3 regions of the Bacillus arachidis genome follow, and region 1 is predicted to be linked to each of the others. Evidence: riboswitches for the same ligand, from Rfam matches in the RefSeq annotation. Region 1 holds a riboswitch; each other region holds the start of a gene.
The links. A riboswitch is a leader RNA that binds a small molecule or an ion and turns the genes downstream of it on or off. The one in region 1 is predicted to bind S-adenosylmethionine.
Positions count from the first base shown of each region.

Region 2: it holds a riboswitch for S-adenosylmethionine, as region 1 does, so the genes downstream of both, QRY57_RS02700 (peptide ABC transporter substrate-binding protein) here and QRY57_RS16075 (hypothetical protein) in region 1, are expected to answer to the same signal.
Region 3: it holds a riboswitch for S-adenosylmethionine, as region 1 does, so the genes downstream of both, QRY57_RS21025 (methionine biosynthesis PLP-dependent protein) here and QRY57_RS16075 (hypothetical protein) in region 1, are expected to answer to the same signal.

Region 1 is NZ_CP127376.1:2,815,330-2,818,612, reverse strand. Features, by position in the region: gene QRY57_RS16090 (ECF transporter S component) at 1-76, shown strand, start outside; gene QRY57_RS16085 (YwiC-like family protein) at 297-1,019, shown strand; gene QRY57_RS16080 (hypothetical protein) at 1,054-1,245, opposite strand; SAM riboswitch class I at 1,378-1,477, shown strand; partial or broken gene QRY57_RS16075 (hypothetical protein) at 1,521-1,840, shown strand; gene QRY57_RS16070 (NAD(P)H-dependent oxidoreductase) at 2,122-2,697, shown strand; gene QRY57_RS16065 (group-specific protein) at 2,697-3,050, shown strand; gene QRY57_RS16060 (serine hydrolase domain-containing protein) at 3,090-3,283, opposite strand, start outside.
Region 2 is NZ_CP127376.1:185,990-189,272, reverse strand. Features, by position in the region: gene proC (pyrroline-5-carboxylate reductase) at 1-180, shown strand, start outside; one part of gene QRY57_RS02705 (IS3 family transposase) at 392-650, shown strand; one part of gene QRY57_RS02705 (IS3 family transposase) at 650-1,551, shown strand; SAM riboswitch class I at 1,734-1,838, shown strand; gene QRY57_RS02700 (peptide ABC transporter substrate-binding protein) at 1,981-3,283, shown strand, end outside.
Region 3 is NZ_CP127376.1:3,758,176-3,761,458, reverse strand. Features, by position in the region: gene metC (cystathionine beta-lyase) at 1-920, opposite strand, end outside; gene QRY57_RS21025 (methionine biosynthesis PLP-dependent protein) at 917-2,029, opposite strand; SAM riboswitch class I at 2,124-2,236, opposite strand; SAM riboswitch class I at 2,437-2,547, shown strand; gene QRY57_RS21020 (bifunctional homocysteine S-methyltransferase/methylenetetrahydrofolate reductase) at 2,617-3,283, shown strand, end outside.

The DNA of each region.
Region 1 (3,283 bases):
TATTACGAGATTTAAAAAGAAATATGGAATTTTAGATAAAGATAAAGGGCTATTCTCTCAGGAAAACAAGGCATAAGCATATGTTACAAAGCATAAGAATGTAAAGTAGGGTCGCGACTTACATATTCGTTTGCCTCTTTCATGCTTCTTACCATTGGTAGGAAGCATTTTTTTATACATGTTGATTATTATTTTGAAATGTGTCAAAAAATTGTTTTAATGTAGTCCGATTTTTAGATGAGACTTTTTATATAATAGAAAATGAGACATATTTTCAAAGAGGAGATGCCATATTCATGAAGCTAGTTGTTCCAAAGCAGCACGGTGCCTGGGGGATGCTGCTGATTCCGTTTATACTTAGTGTAATACTTGGTAAAGCTACTTTATATCATATTCCACTTTTTATCGCTTGGTTATTTATCTATTTAGCAACGTATCCATTTTTAATGTACATAAAGCAACCTCGAAAGAAAGAATTTATACATGCGGCACTTATTTACTTTACAATCGCATGTGTTTTCGGGAGCGTATCTTTACTGTATGAATGGAAAATACTTCTGTTTGGTGTTACGATGATTCCGCTCTTTATCGTAAATATATACTTTGCTCGACAAAAAAATGAACGAGCCTTAGTAAATGATATTTGTGCAATACTTGCTTTCTGCATAGGCGGTTTACTTAGTTATTATTTTTCGATGAAAACAGTCGATGAAACGGCTTTTGCAATTGCTGGTATTTCTTTTCTATACTTTATAGGTAGTACATTTTATGTGAAAACAATGATTCGTGAAAAGAATAATCCTACTTATCGCTATGTTTCATGGGGCTATCATATTTTCTTAATCATTGCCTCTTTATTGGTAAATCCATGGCTTTCTCTTATATTTATACCGAGCCTAATTCGCGCAATCGTATTGTATGGTAAAAAGATATCTATCTTAAAAGTTGGAGTTTTAGAAATCGTGAATTCTGTATACTTTTTAATTACGACGGCAATACTGTTACAGTATGCCATTTGAGAAATTGCCCATCTAGTAAAGAGATGGGCAATTTTCATTCTTGTTCTAAAACATGAACCGTATGATCACATTTTTGTAATGCATGTTCCACAGCTTGTAAAGACTGTTCGATTCGCTCCCTATTATCGCTCTTTTCAACTGTTTGTATTGCATGTTCCAAACAATTTTTTGCTTCTTGCAACGAATGAAACGAATCTTGAACATATCCACGAGCATTTTTATCCATTATAAATCCCTCCTTTTGTACATACAATTTTAGTATGAGCGCTAGAAAAGAAAATATAACTTCAATGTGGTTACTTTATATGATTTGACAATGAAAATAGAAGTGGCTATTATAAGATATAAAGTGAATATTTTCTTATCCAGAGAGGTGGAGGGACTGGCCCGATGAAACCCAGCAACCGCGATGCAGGTGCTAATTCCAGCAGAACATGATTTGTTCTGGAAGATAAGACGAAGATATATACGTAACTTCTTCTTATCGGAGAGGTTTTTTTATTGCAAAAAAACCGATTCCAAAAATAACAGCATGAGAAGAAAGGGGTTGCAATTGTACTGTGACACTTGAGAAATACGTAAAGCTGCGTAAAGCAGTATATGAATATATGATGGAGCAAGATAAACCAATATCACTATTAGATATTCAAGAGCATATCATCTCGCATCATGAAGGAAAATTCACGAAAAAAATGCTACATCAATTTTATTTATCAAGGCTATTAGACGAGTTGAAACTGGATGGGAAAATTACTTTAGCTGATGATGAATATTCCTATACGAATAAAGGAGTATATTATAAGGCAAGAAAAGGGAGCTAGGCTCTCTTTTTTTATGTTATAATTTATCTGAATTTTTCGACTATGTAGAGTAAAAGACTGCAAAAGCAGTCTGATACAAGGGAATGGTGTTGAGTGTGTAGTGTCAAAAGTTGAATATGCCCTGAAAGAGGCATTTCATTCGGCTAAAAATAAAAAATAGACACCTTCGCCGAGTAGGTGTCAGTCGTTTTGTCATATAGGCTTGCTACTTGACAAGTAATAGAATATCACGCAAACATTTGGAAGTCAAAAGGGAATTTAAGGAAAGGTGTTGTTGAAAGGTGAACATCCTCATCTTATATGCACATCCGAATCCATCTAGTTTCAATGCATCCATTTTAGAACATGTGCAAAAAGGACTGCAAGGAACGAACCATTCTGCTACATTACTTGATCTTTATAAGGAAGCATTTAACCCAGTTCTAACTTTTAATGAAGATAAGAGAAGGCGTGATTTAGTATATGAAGAAGAAACAGAGAAATACAGAAAATTGGTCAAAGAGGCAGATTCTTTTATTTTTATTTATCCAATATGGTGGTGGGGAATGCCCGCTATTATAAAGGGTTTTATTGATCGTGTTTTTGTTGCTGGGTTTGCATATAGATATGAAGATGTAATGCCGAAAGGATTACTTACAGGAAAAACGGCGTGGGTTATTAATACGTTAGATTCGCCCTTATGGTACGTGGCACTCTTATATCGATCGGCTGATTGGGTGATTATGAAAAAAGGTATTTTGCAATTTTGTGGTATACGCCAAATAAAACGTTCTGCCTTTCAATCTGTAAAAACAAGTAAAGCAGCAAAGCGTGAAAAGTGGCTTTTAGAAATACAAGAAAAGGCAAAAAATTTATGATGAAAAAAATAGAAAATATAATGAGATGCTGTAATCGGAATGATGAATTGTTTCGTACGTATGTAACATGTTTACTTCAATTGAAACATCATAATGAAAATTTTAAAAAGGTGTGCCAAGAATTAAGAGCAGATTATTTAGTAAGGGGAATTTGTGAACGGGAAGTTGATGGAATTATTAAGGAAAGTAAAGAATATAAGATGTATGAACTACCTAAAGTATTGAGATGGGATTTTCTACGGAAAAACCCTTCAATGATTGAAAGTGTTTGTACGACGTTCTTTACATATAGAAGATTAAATCTTTCATGTGGAGAATGGATAAATGTAATAAGGTGTATAGAAAACAATTGATTTATATAAAATTTATTATGTGAAAAAGCTAGTATAAAACTAGCTTTTTTCTAAGTGTTTTGCGATATCTACATACATATTTGAATAAGTTGTATGAACATCATTGCTTGGCTCAGCATTGGATGAAAAATGTACAATGACCATATTCGCTTTTGGATCTATATAGAGGCATTGTCCATAACTTCCTAACACTTCAAATGCACCGTGTTCATTATGAGGAATCCACCATTGAT
Region 2 (3,283 bases), 2.3 Mb from region 1:
ATGATTGCTGGCTCTGCTGCCATGCTAGAACAGGATCAAGACCCAGCTATGCTTCGTGAACAAGTGACAACACCAGGTGGTGCAACTGCAGAGGGCTTAAAAGTTTTATATGAATATAATTTTTCGAAATTGCTTCATCAAGCAATTGAAGCAACAAACAAAAAAGCTAGTGGGAAATAATTACGACATGAAAAGGCTGTTAAGCACTGAAGATATGAAAGCAATTCATTAAATGAAAATCACCGCATTAGTCCAGGCCTTGATAATTTCGACTTTAAAAACGTGAGCACTGCGTAATGACACAGTGGTATTATCCCATTTAGGTAGACAGTAAAAAAGAGTCCATCTGGTATGATGGACTCAATACTGTTTATCTGGAGGGGATTTTTTTATGGCGAAAAAAGGACAATCATTTCAAACATATACAGAAGAAGTAAAACAAGAAGCCGTTCGACTTCGATTAGAGGAAGGAAAAACATTACAATTCATTCGAGCACAGTTAGGAATTAAAAGTGACGCTCAAATTGTTGAATGGGTGAAACGTTACGAAAAAGGACAATCGTTTGAAGATCAACGTGGCATATGGAAGCGAAAGCATTTTAATAGTATAGAAGAAGAAAATGCTTATTTGAAAGCACAGGTGGAATATTTAAAAAAGCGCAATCCAAATCTACACGGGAAGGAATGGTCTTAAAGAAAGAACGTTTTTCGATTATCGATAGACTACGCACATTATATCCTCTTCGTTGGTTATTACAAATTGCCGAGGTATCGAAAGCTGGCTACTACAAATGGCGAAAAAACCGCTCCCATGTAGCGTTGCGCCGTCAAAAAGATACATGGCATAAAGAGCATATTTTATCTATCCATCGGAAACACCCGTATTATGGATACAAACGTATGACCCGCGCTTTGATTCGTGAAGGAATGTATATGAATCACAAACGCGTTAGACGTTTGATGCATGAATTAGGAATCCGTTCTATGATTCGGAAAAAACGTCCTTTTTACGGAAGGAAAGCATCGATTGTGTTTCAAAACCATCTGAATCGAGAATTTTATGCGGATAAGAGACATGTAAAATTAGTAACAGATATTACATACATAAGAATTGGAGAAGAATTTGCTTATTTGTCAGCTGTCTTAGATTTGTATAACAATGAAATCGTGGCATGGAAGTTATCACATCGAAACGATTTAGCGCTTGTACTATCTACATTAGAACAGTTAGAAGGAATCAAGCGTACTACTAAAACCCTTCTACATTCTGATCAAGGATTTCAATATACATCAAAAAGTTACGCAAAACAGTTAGAACGATTAAAGATAAAGGGAAGTCATTCTAGACGAGGGAACTGTTTTGACAATGCATGTATTGAATCGTTCTTCTCTCATTTAAAAACAGAGAAGTTGTATTTAGTGCGTCCAAAAACATATGAAACAGCTTATCGAGCAATCCAAGAATATATCACATTTTACAATCAAGAGCGATTCCAAGAAAAACTTCACGGCCTTTCCCCGATAGAATATCGGGAAAAGGCCGTGGCATAAAACTCTTTTTATTATTGTCTACTTGACGGGGATATGACCACAGTGCTCTTCCTTTTTATGTCCTTGTTTAAAAAACTGAAAATTTAAACTATATTCCATTTCGTTGACAGTCAATTCATCAAGGTGTAAGATTTTGAATAATCAAAGAAACAAAAAATTAATACGAACAATTATGTTTACTCATTGTATCAAGAGAGGTGGAGGGACTGGCCCTTTGAAACCTCGGCAACAGGTTCACTTTGAATACTGTGCCACTTCCTGCAAGCATTATGCTTGAAAGATAGAATGAGGGACTTCGTTCATATACAGGTACGTGCCTTGTAAACAAAATTCCCTCTTTCTCGATAAGAAAAGAGGGAATTTTTCTTTCCCTCAAAGTTGTTCATTAACCATTTTTTAATACCCAAACAATTTAGGGAGGAATTTTACATGAAAAAAAATTTTGTACCTGCTGTTGCATCTGTTTTAGGAGCAAGTATTTTATTAACAGGATGCGGTAGCTATAAAGAAGAGGCCAACGGAGCAAACGCAAAAGATAAAGCTCCTGATAAACAAATATTGAACTTAGCCACTGGCACAGAAATACGTACAATGGACACTGCACGCGCTACAGATACTGACTCTAGTCAAGTAATGAGAAACGTATTTGAAGGTTTATATAACCTTGGTGAAGGAAATAAGCCTGTTCCTGGCGTTGCAAAGTCTCATGAGGTAAGTCCTGATAAGACAAAATATACATTTCATTTACGAAATTCAAAATGGTCAAATGGCACACCTGTCACAGCGAATGATTTCGTTTTTGCTTGGCAACGTGCAGTTGACCCGGCAACAGCTTCTGAATATGCATTTTTATTCTTTGATATAAAAAATGCAAAAAAAATTAATAGTAAAGAGCTTCCGGCTGATCAGCTGGGTGTAAAAGCAATTAATGATCATACTTTTGAAGTTGAATTAGAGCGTCCAGTCCCATACTTTATTAGCTTAACTGCATTCCCAACATTCTTACCAATTAATGAAGAATTCTTTAAATCACAAGGTAATAAATATGCATTAGAAGATAATAAGCTTATCTATAATGGAGCCTTTACACTAAGTGATTGGAAACATGAACAAAGCTTTAAATTCAAGAAAAACACCAACTATTGGGATAAGAATAATGTGAAACTTGAAGAAATTAATTTTAATATTGTCAAAGACCATTCAACAGCCGTTAACTTATATGAATCAAAACAAATTGATCGACTTACTTTAACATCTGATCTTGTTGATAAATATCGTAAAGATAGTAACTTTAAAGAACGTCCTGATGTTGGGGTACAATTTGTACGTATGAACCAGAAAAATAAAACGTTACAAAATATAAATGTCCGCCAAGCTATTGATAAATCGATAGATAAAAAGGCATTTGTAAATATTCTCTTAAATGATGGCTCTCTTCCTGCCTATTCTCTAGTTCCAAAGAATTTTGCAAAGGGACCAAATGGAAAAGATTTTCGTGAGGAGAATGGCAATTTAACGAAAGAAAATACAAAAGATGCTCAAAAATCCTGGAAGCAAGCAAAACAAGAATTAGGTTCTGATAAAATTTCAATTGAATTATTAACAAGCGATAATGACCTTTCGAAAAAAACTGGTGAATATTTAAAAGAACAGCTAGAGAAAAATTTAGAAGGATTAACAGTAAGTATTAAGCCTCAGCCACGCAAACAACAAGTCACATTATTATTACAAG
Region 3 (3,283 bases), 940 kb from region 1:
TCTTCAGATTGCAGCGTGAAAGATAAAACAGCACCGGCAGATTGTGCTTGTGACTGTTGTATGTCATAGCCTAGGTGTGATTCTAATCCAGGATAATACACATTCTGAATTTTTGAGTGCTTTTGTAAGTAATGAGCAATTTTATTGGCATTTGTTGCTGAGTGTTCAAGACGTACGTGTAATGTTTTCAAACCACGAAGAACGAGAGAGCAATCTTGTGGTCCTAATATAGCACCAAATGCATTTTGCAAGAAGCCCAGTTTTTTAGCGAGTTCTTCATCTTTAACAACCGCTAACCCAGCTGTAACATCACTATGCCCAGCAATAAACTTTGTCGCGCTGTGGAGTACAACATCCGCTCCGAGTTCAAGTGGTTTTTGAAATAGTGGTGTTAAAAATGTGTTATCAACAAAAGTAAGAGCCCCAGCAGATTTCGCTAATTCACAAACCGCACGAATGTTAGTTACTTTTAATAAAGGATTGGATGGTGTTTCAATGTAAAATACTTTTGTATTCGGTTTAATATTTTGTTTGACTGCCTCTAAATTTGTCATGTCAACGAATGTATGTGAAACACCGTAACGAGAGAGGACCTCTGTTACAATACGATACGTTCCTCCATATACATCTTCTGAAATGAGAACATGATCGCCTTGTGAGAGAAGTAGAAAAGCAGTAGAAATCGCTGCAATTCCAGATGCGAAGGCAAATCCTTTTGTTCCCCCTTCTAATAAAGCAATGATGTCTTCAAGTGCATCACGAGTTGGATTCCCAGAGCGACTGTAGTCGTATTTTCCAAAGGTATCTACATCAAATTGATGAAATGTTGATGTATTATAAATAGGAACGTTAACAGCTCCTGTTTGAGAATCATGTTTATATTGGTTATGAAGTAAGAGTGTATCTAATGAATAACTCATATTCTCACACCTTCTTTTACATGTTTAATAGCTTGTTTCAAGTCTTGAATTAAATCATCTCCGTTTTCAATGCCGACGGAGAAACGGAGGAGACGATTACATACACCACGTGCTGTACGTACTTCCTCTGGGATATCTGCATGTGTTTGTGTTGCTGGATATGTCATTAAACTTTCAACCCCGCCAAGACTTTCTGCAAATGTAATTAATGATAAAGATTGTAAGAAAGAATTTATCCATTTCTCATCGAGAAGACGAAACGAAATCATGCCGCCTCTTCCTGGATAAAAAACATCGGTTACACCCTCTTCGTCGTTTAAATAAGAAACGATTTTCTTTGCGTTTTCTTCATGTTGTTTCATACGAAGAGCCAACGTTTTCATACCACGAATTAATAACCACGAATCAAATGGGCTTAATACAGCACCAGAGGCGTTATGATAGTGGGCAAGTTCTTCGCAAAGTGCCTGACCTTTTGCAACAACAAGGCCACTTAGTACATCATTATGACCACCTAAATACTTTGTCGCACTGTGAAGTACGATGTCTGCGCCTTTCGTCAATGGTTGTTGTATGTAGGGTGTATAAAAAGTATTATCAACAATCAAAAGGACCCCATGTTGTTTTGCAACGGCTGCGACAGCTGCAATGTCGGTTACTTGCATTAATGGATTGGTTGGTGTTTCTATGAAAATAGCTTTTGTTTGAGAAGAGATAGCTTTTTCTATCTGTTTTATAGATTGTGTATCTACGTATCTACATCGAATATTCCATTTTTCTTCATGTTCCGAAAATAAACGATAGGTTCCTCCATATAAATCTTCTGATATGATAAGTTCATCTCCAGAGCGGAATAAGGAAAGAATAAGAAGAACAGCTGCCATTCCAGAGCTACAGGCATAGCCTTGTTGACCTTCTTCTAAATCAGCAATTGCGCGTTCTAAAAGACCGCGTGTTGGATTTCCTGTTCGTGAATAATCAAAACCTGTTGATTTTCCAATTCCTTCATGGCGATAAGCGGTGGAAAAGTAAACGGGTGGGTTAACTGTTCCTGTTGTAGTTTCGCTTCGATTTCCAATTTGGGCTAGTTTTGTTTCGATTGTTGACATGTGAAATGCCTCCTTTATAAAGTGAAAAATTAATCAGCGGGATAAAAATAAAAAAGCCTTCTAAGAAGAAGGCTTTCATGCGAATATAGTCTTCTTCTTATCTTTCAAATTTGTTTACAATTTGCTGGAATTAGCACCTTATTAACGAACGTGTTAATGGTTGCTGAGGTGTCGTAGGGCCAGTCCCTCTACCTCTCTAGATAAGAATAGTTTGTATGAAATTTTATTATGCTTTTTACTTTACAACAAAAGATAATTGAATTGCAACTTAATTTTAAATATTTTTTATTTTTGAATTAATTATATTGACTTTCAGTTTACCCCATGCTAAGTTTATTAGAAAATTAACAAAGATTGTTAAAAGGTACACGTATTTCCTTTAAAAATAGATTAATAATAAAGAAAAACTCTTATTGAGAGCGGTGGAGGGACTGGCCCTGTGAAACCCGGCAACCTTCAAACGAAATGTTTGAAACGGTGCTAATACCTGCAAAACAATTCGTTTTGCATGATAAGAGGAGGATTCATGATGTCCCCCTCTTCAAGGTGAAGAGGGGTTTTTATATTGATAGAAAAGAGGGAGATAGGTGAAAATTCTAGATTTATTATCGAAAGGAATTGTTATTGGTGATGGTGCAATTGGCACATTATTACATTCTCATGGTTTGCAAAGTAGTTTTGAGGAACTAAACTTATCTGATCCAGATCTTATTATATCTATTCATAAACAATATGTAGCTGCTGGAGCAGATCTTATTCAAACAAATACATATGGTGCAAATGAGGCGAAATTGCGTATGTATGGTTTAGAAAACCGGGTCGCCCAAATTAATAAAGCCGCAGTCAAACTTGCAAAAGCGGCTGTGACAGACAAGAATGCAATTTTAGGGACGATTGGTGGTATGAAGCATATCGGAGCCGTCACAACGACTGATATGGAACGAGAGTTTATGCTACTTGAACAGGCCGGGGCATTATTAGAAGAAAAGGTTGATGGATTATTATTAGAAACCTTTTATGATGAATTTGAATTGTTACATGCCGTAAAAGTACTACGAAAACAAACAGATATTCCAATTATTGCACAGCTGGCGCTTCATGAAGCAGGCACAACACAAAATGGAAATGATGTAAATGAAGTATTAAAACAGCTTTTAGATTACGGTGCGAATGTAGTTGGATTAAATTGTCAGTTAGGCCCGCTTCATATGACGGAAGCTTTTAAAATGATATCGATTCCGAAAAATGGTTATT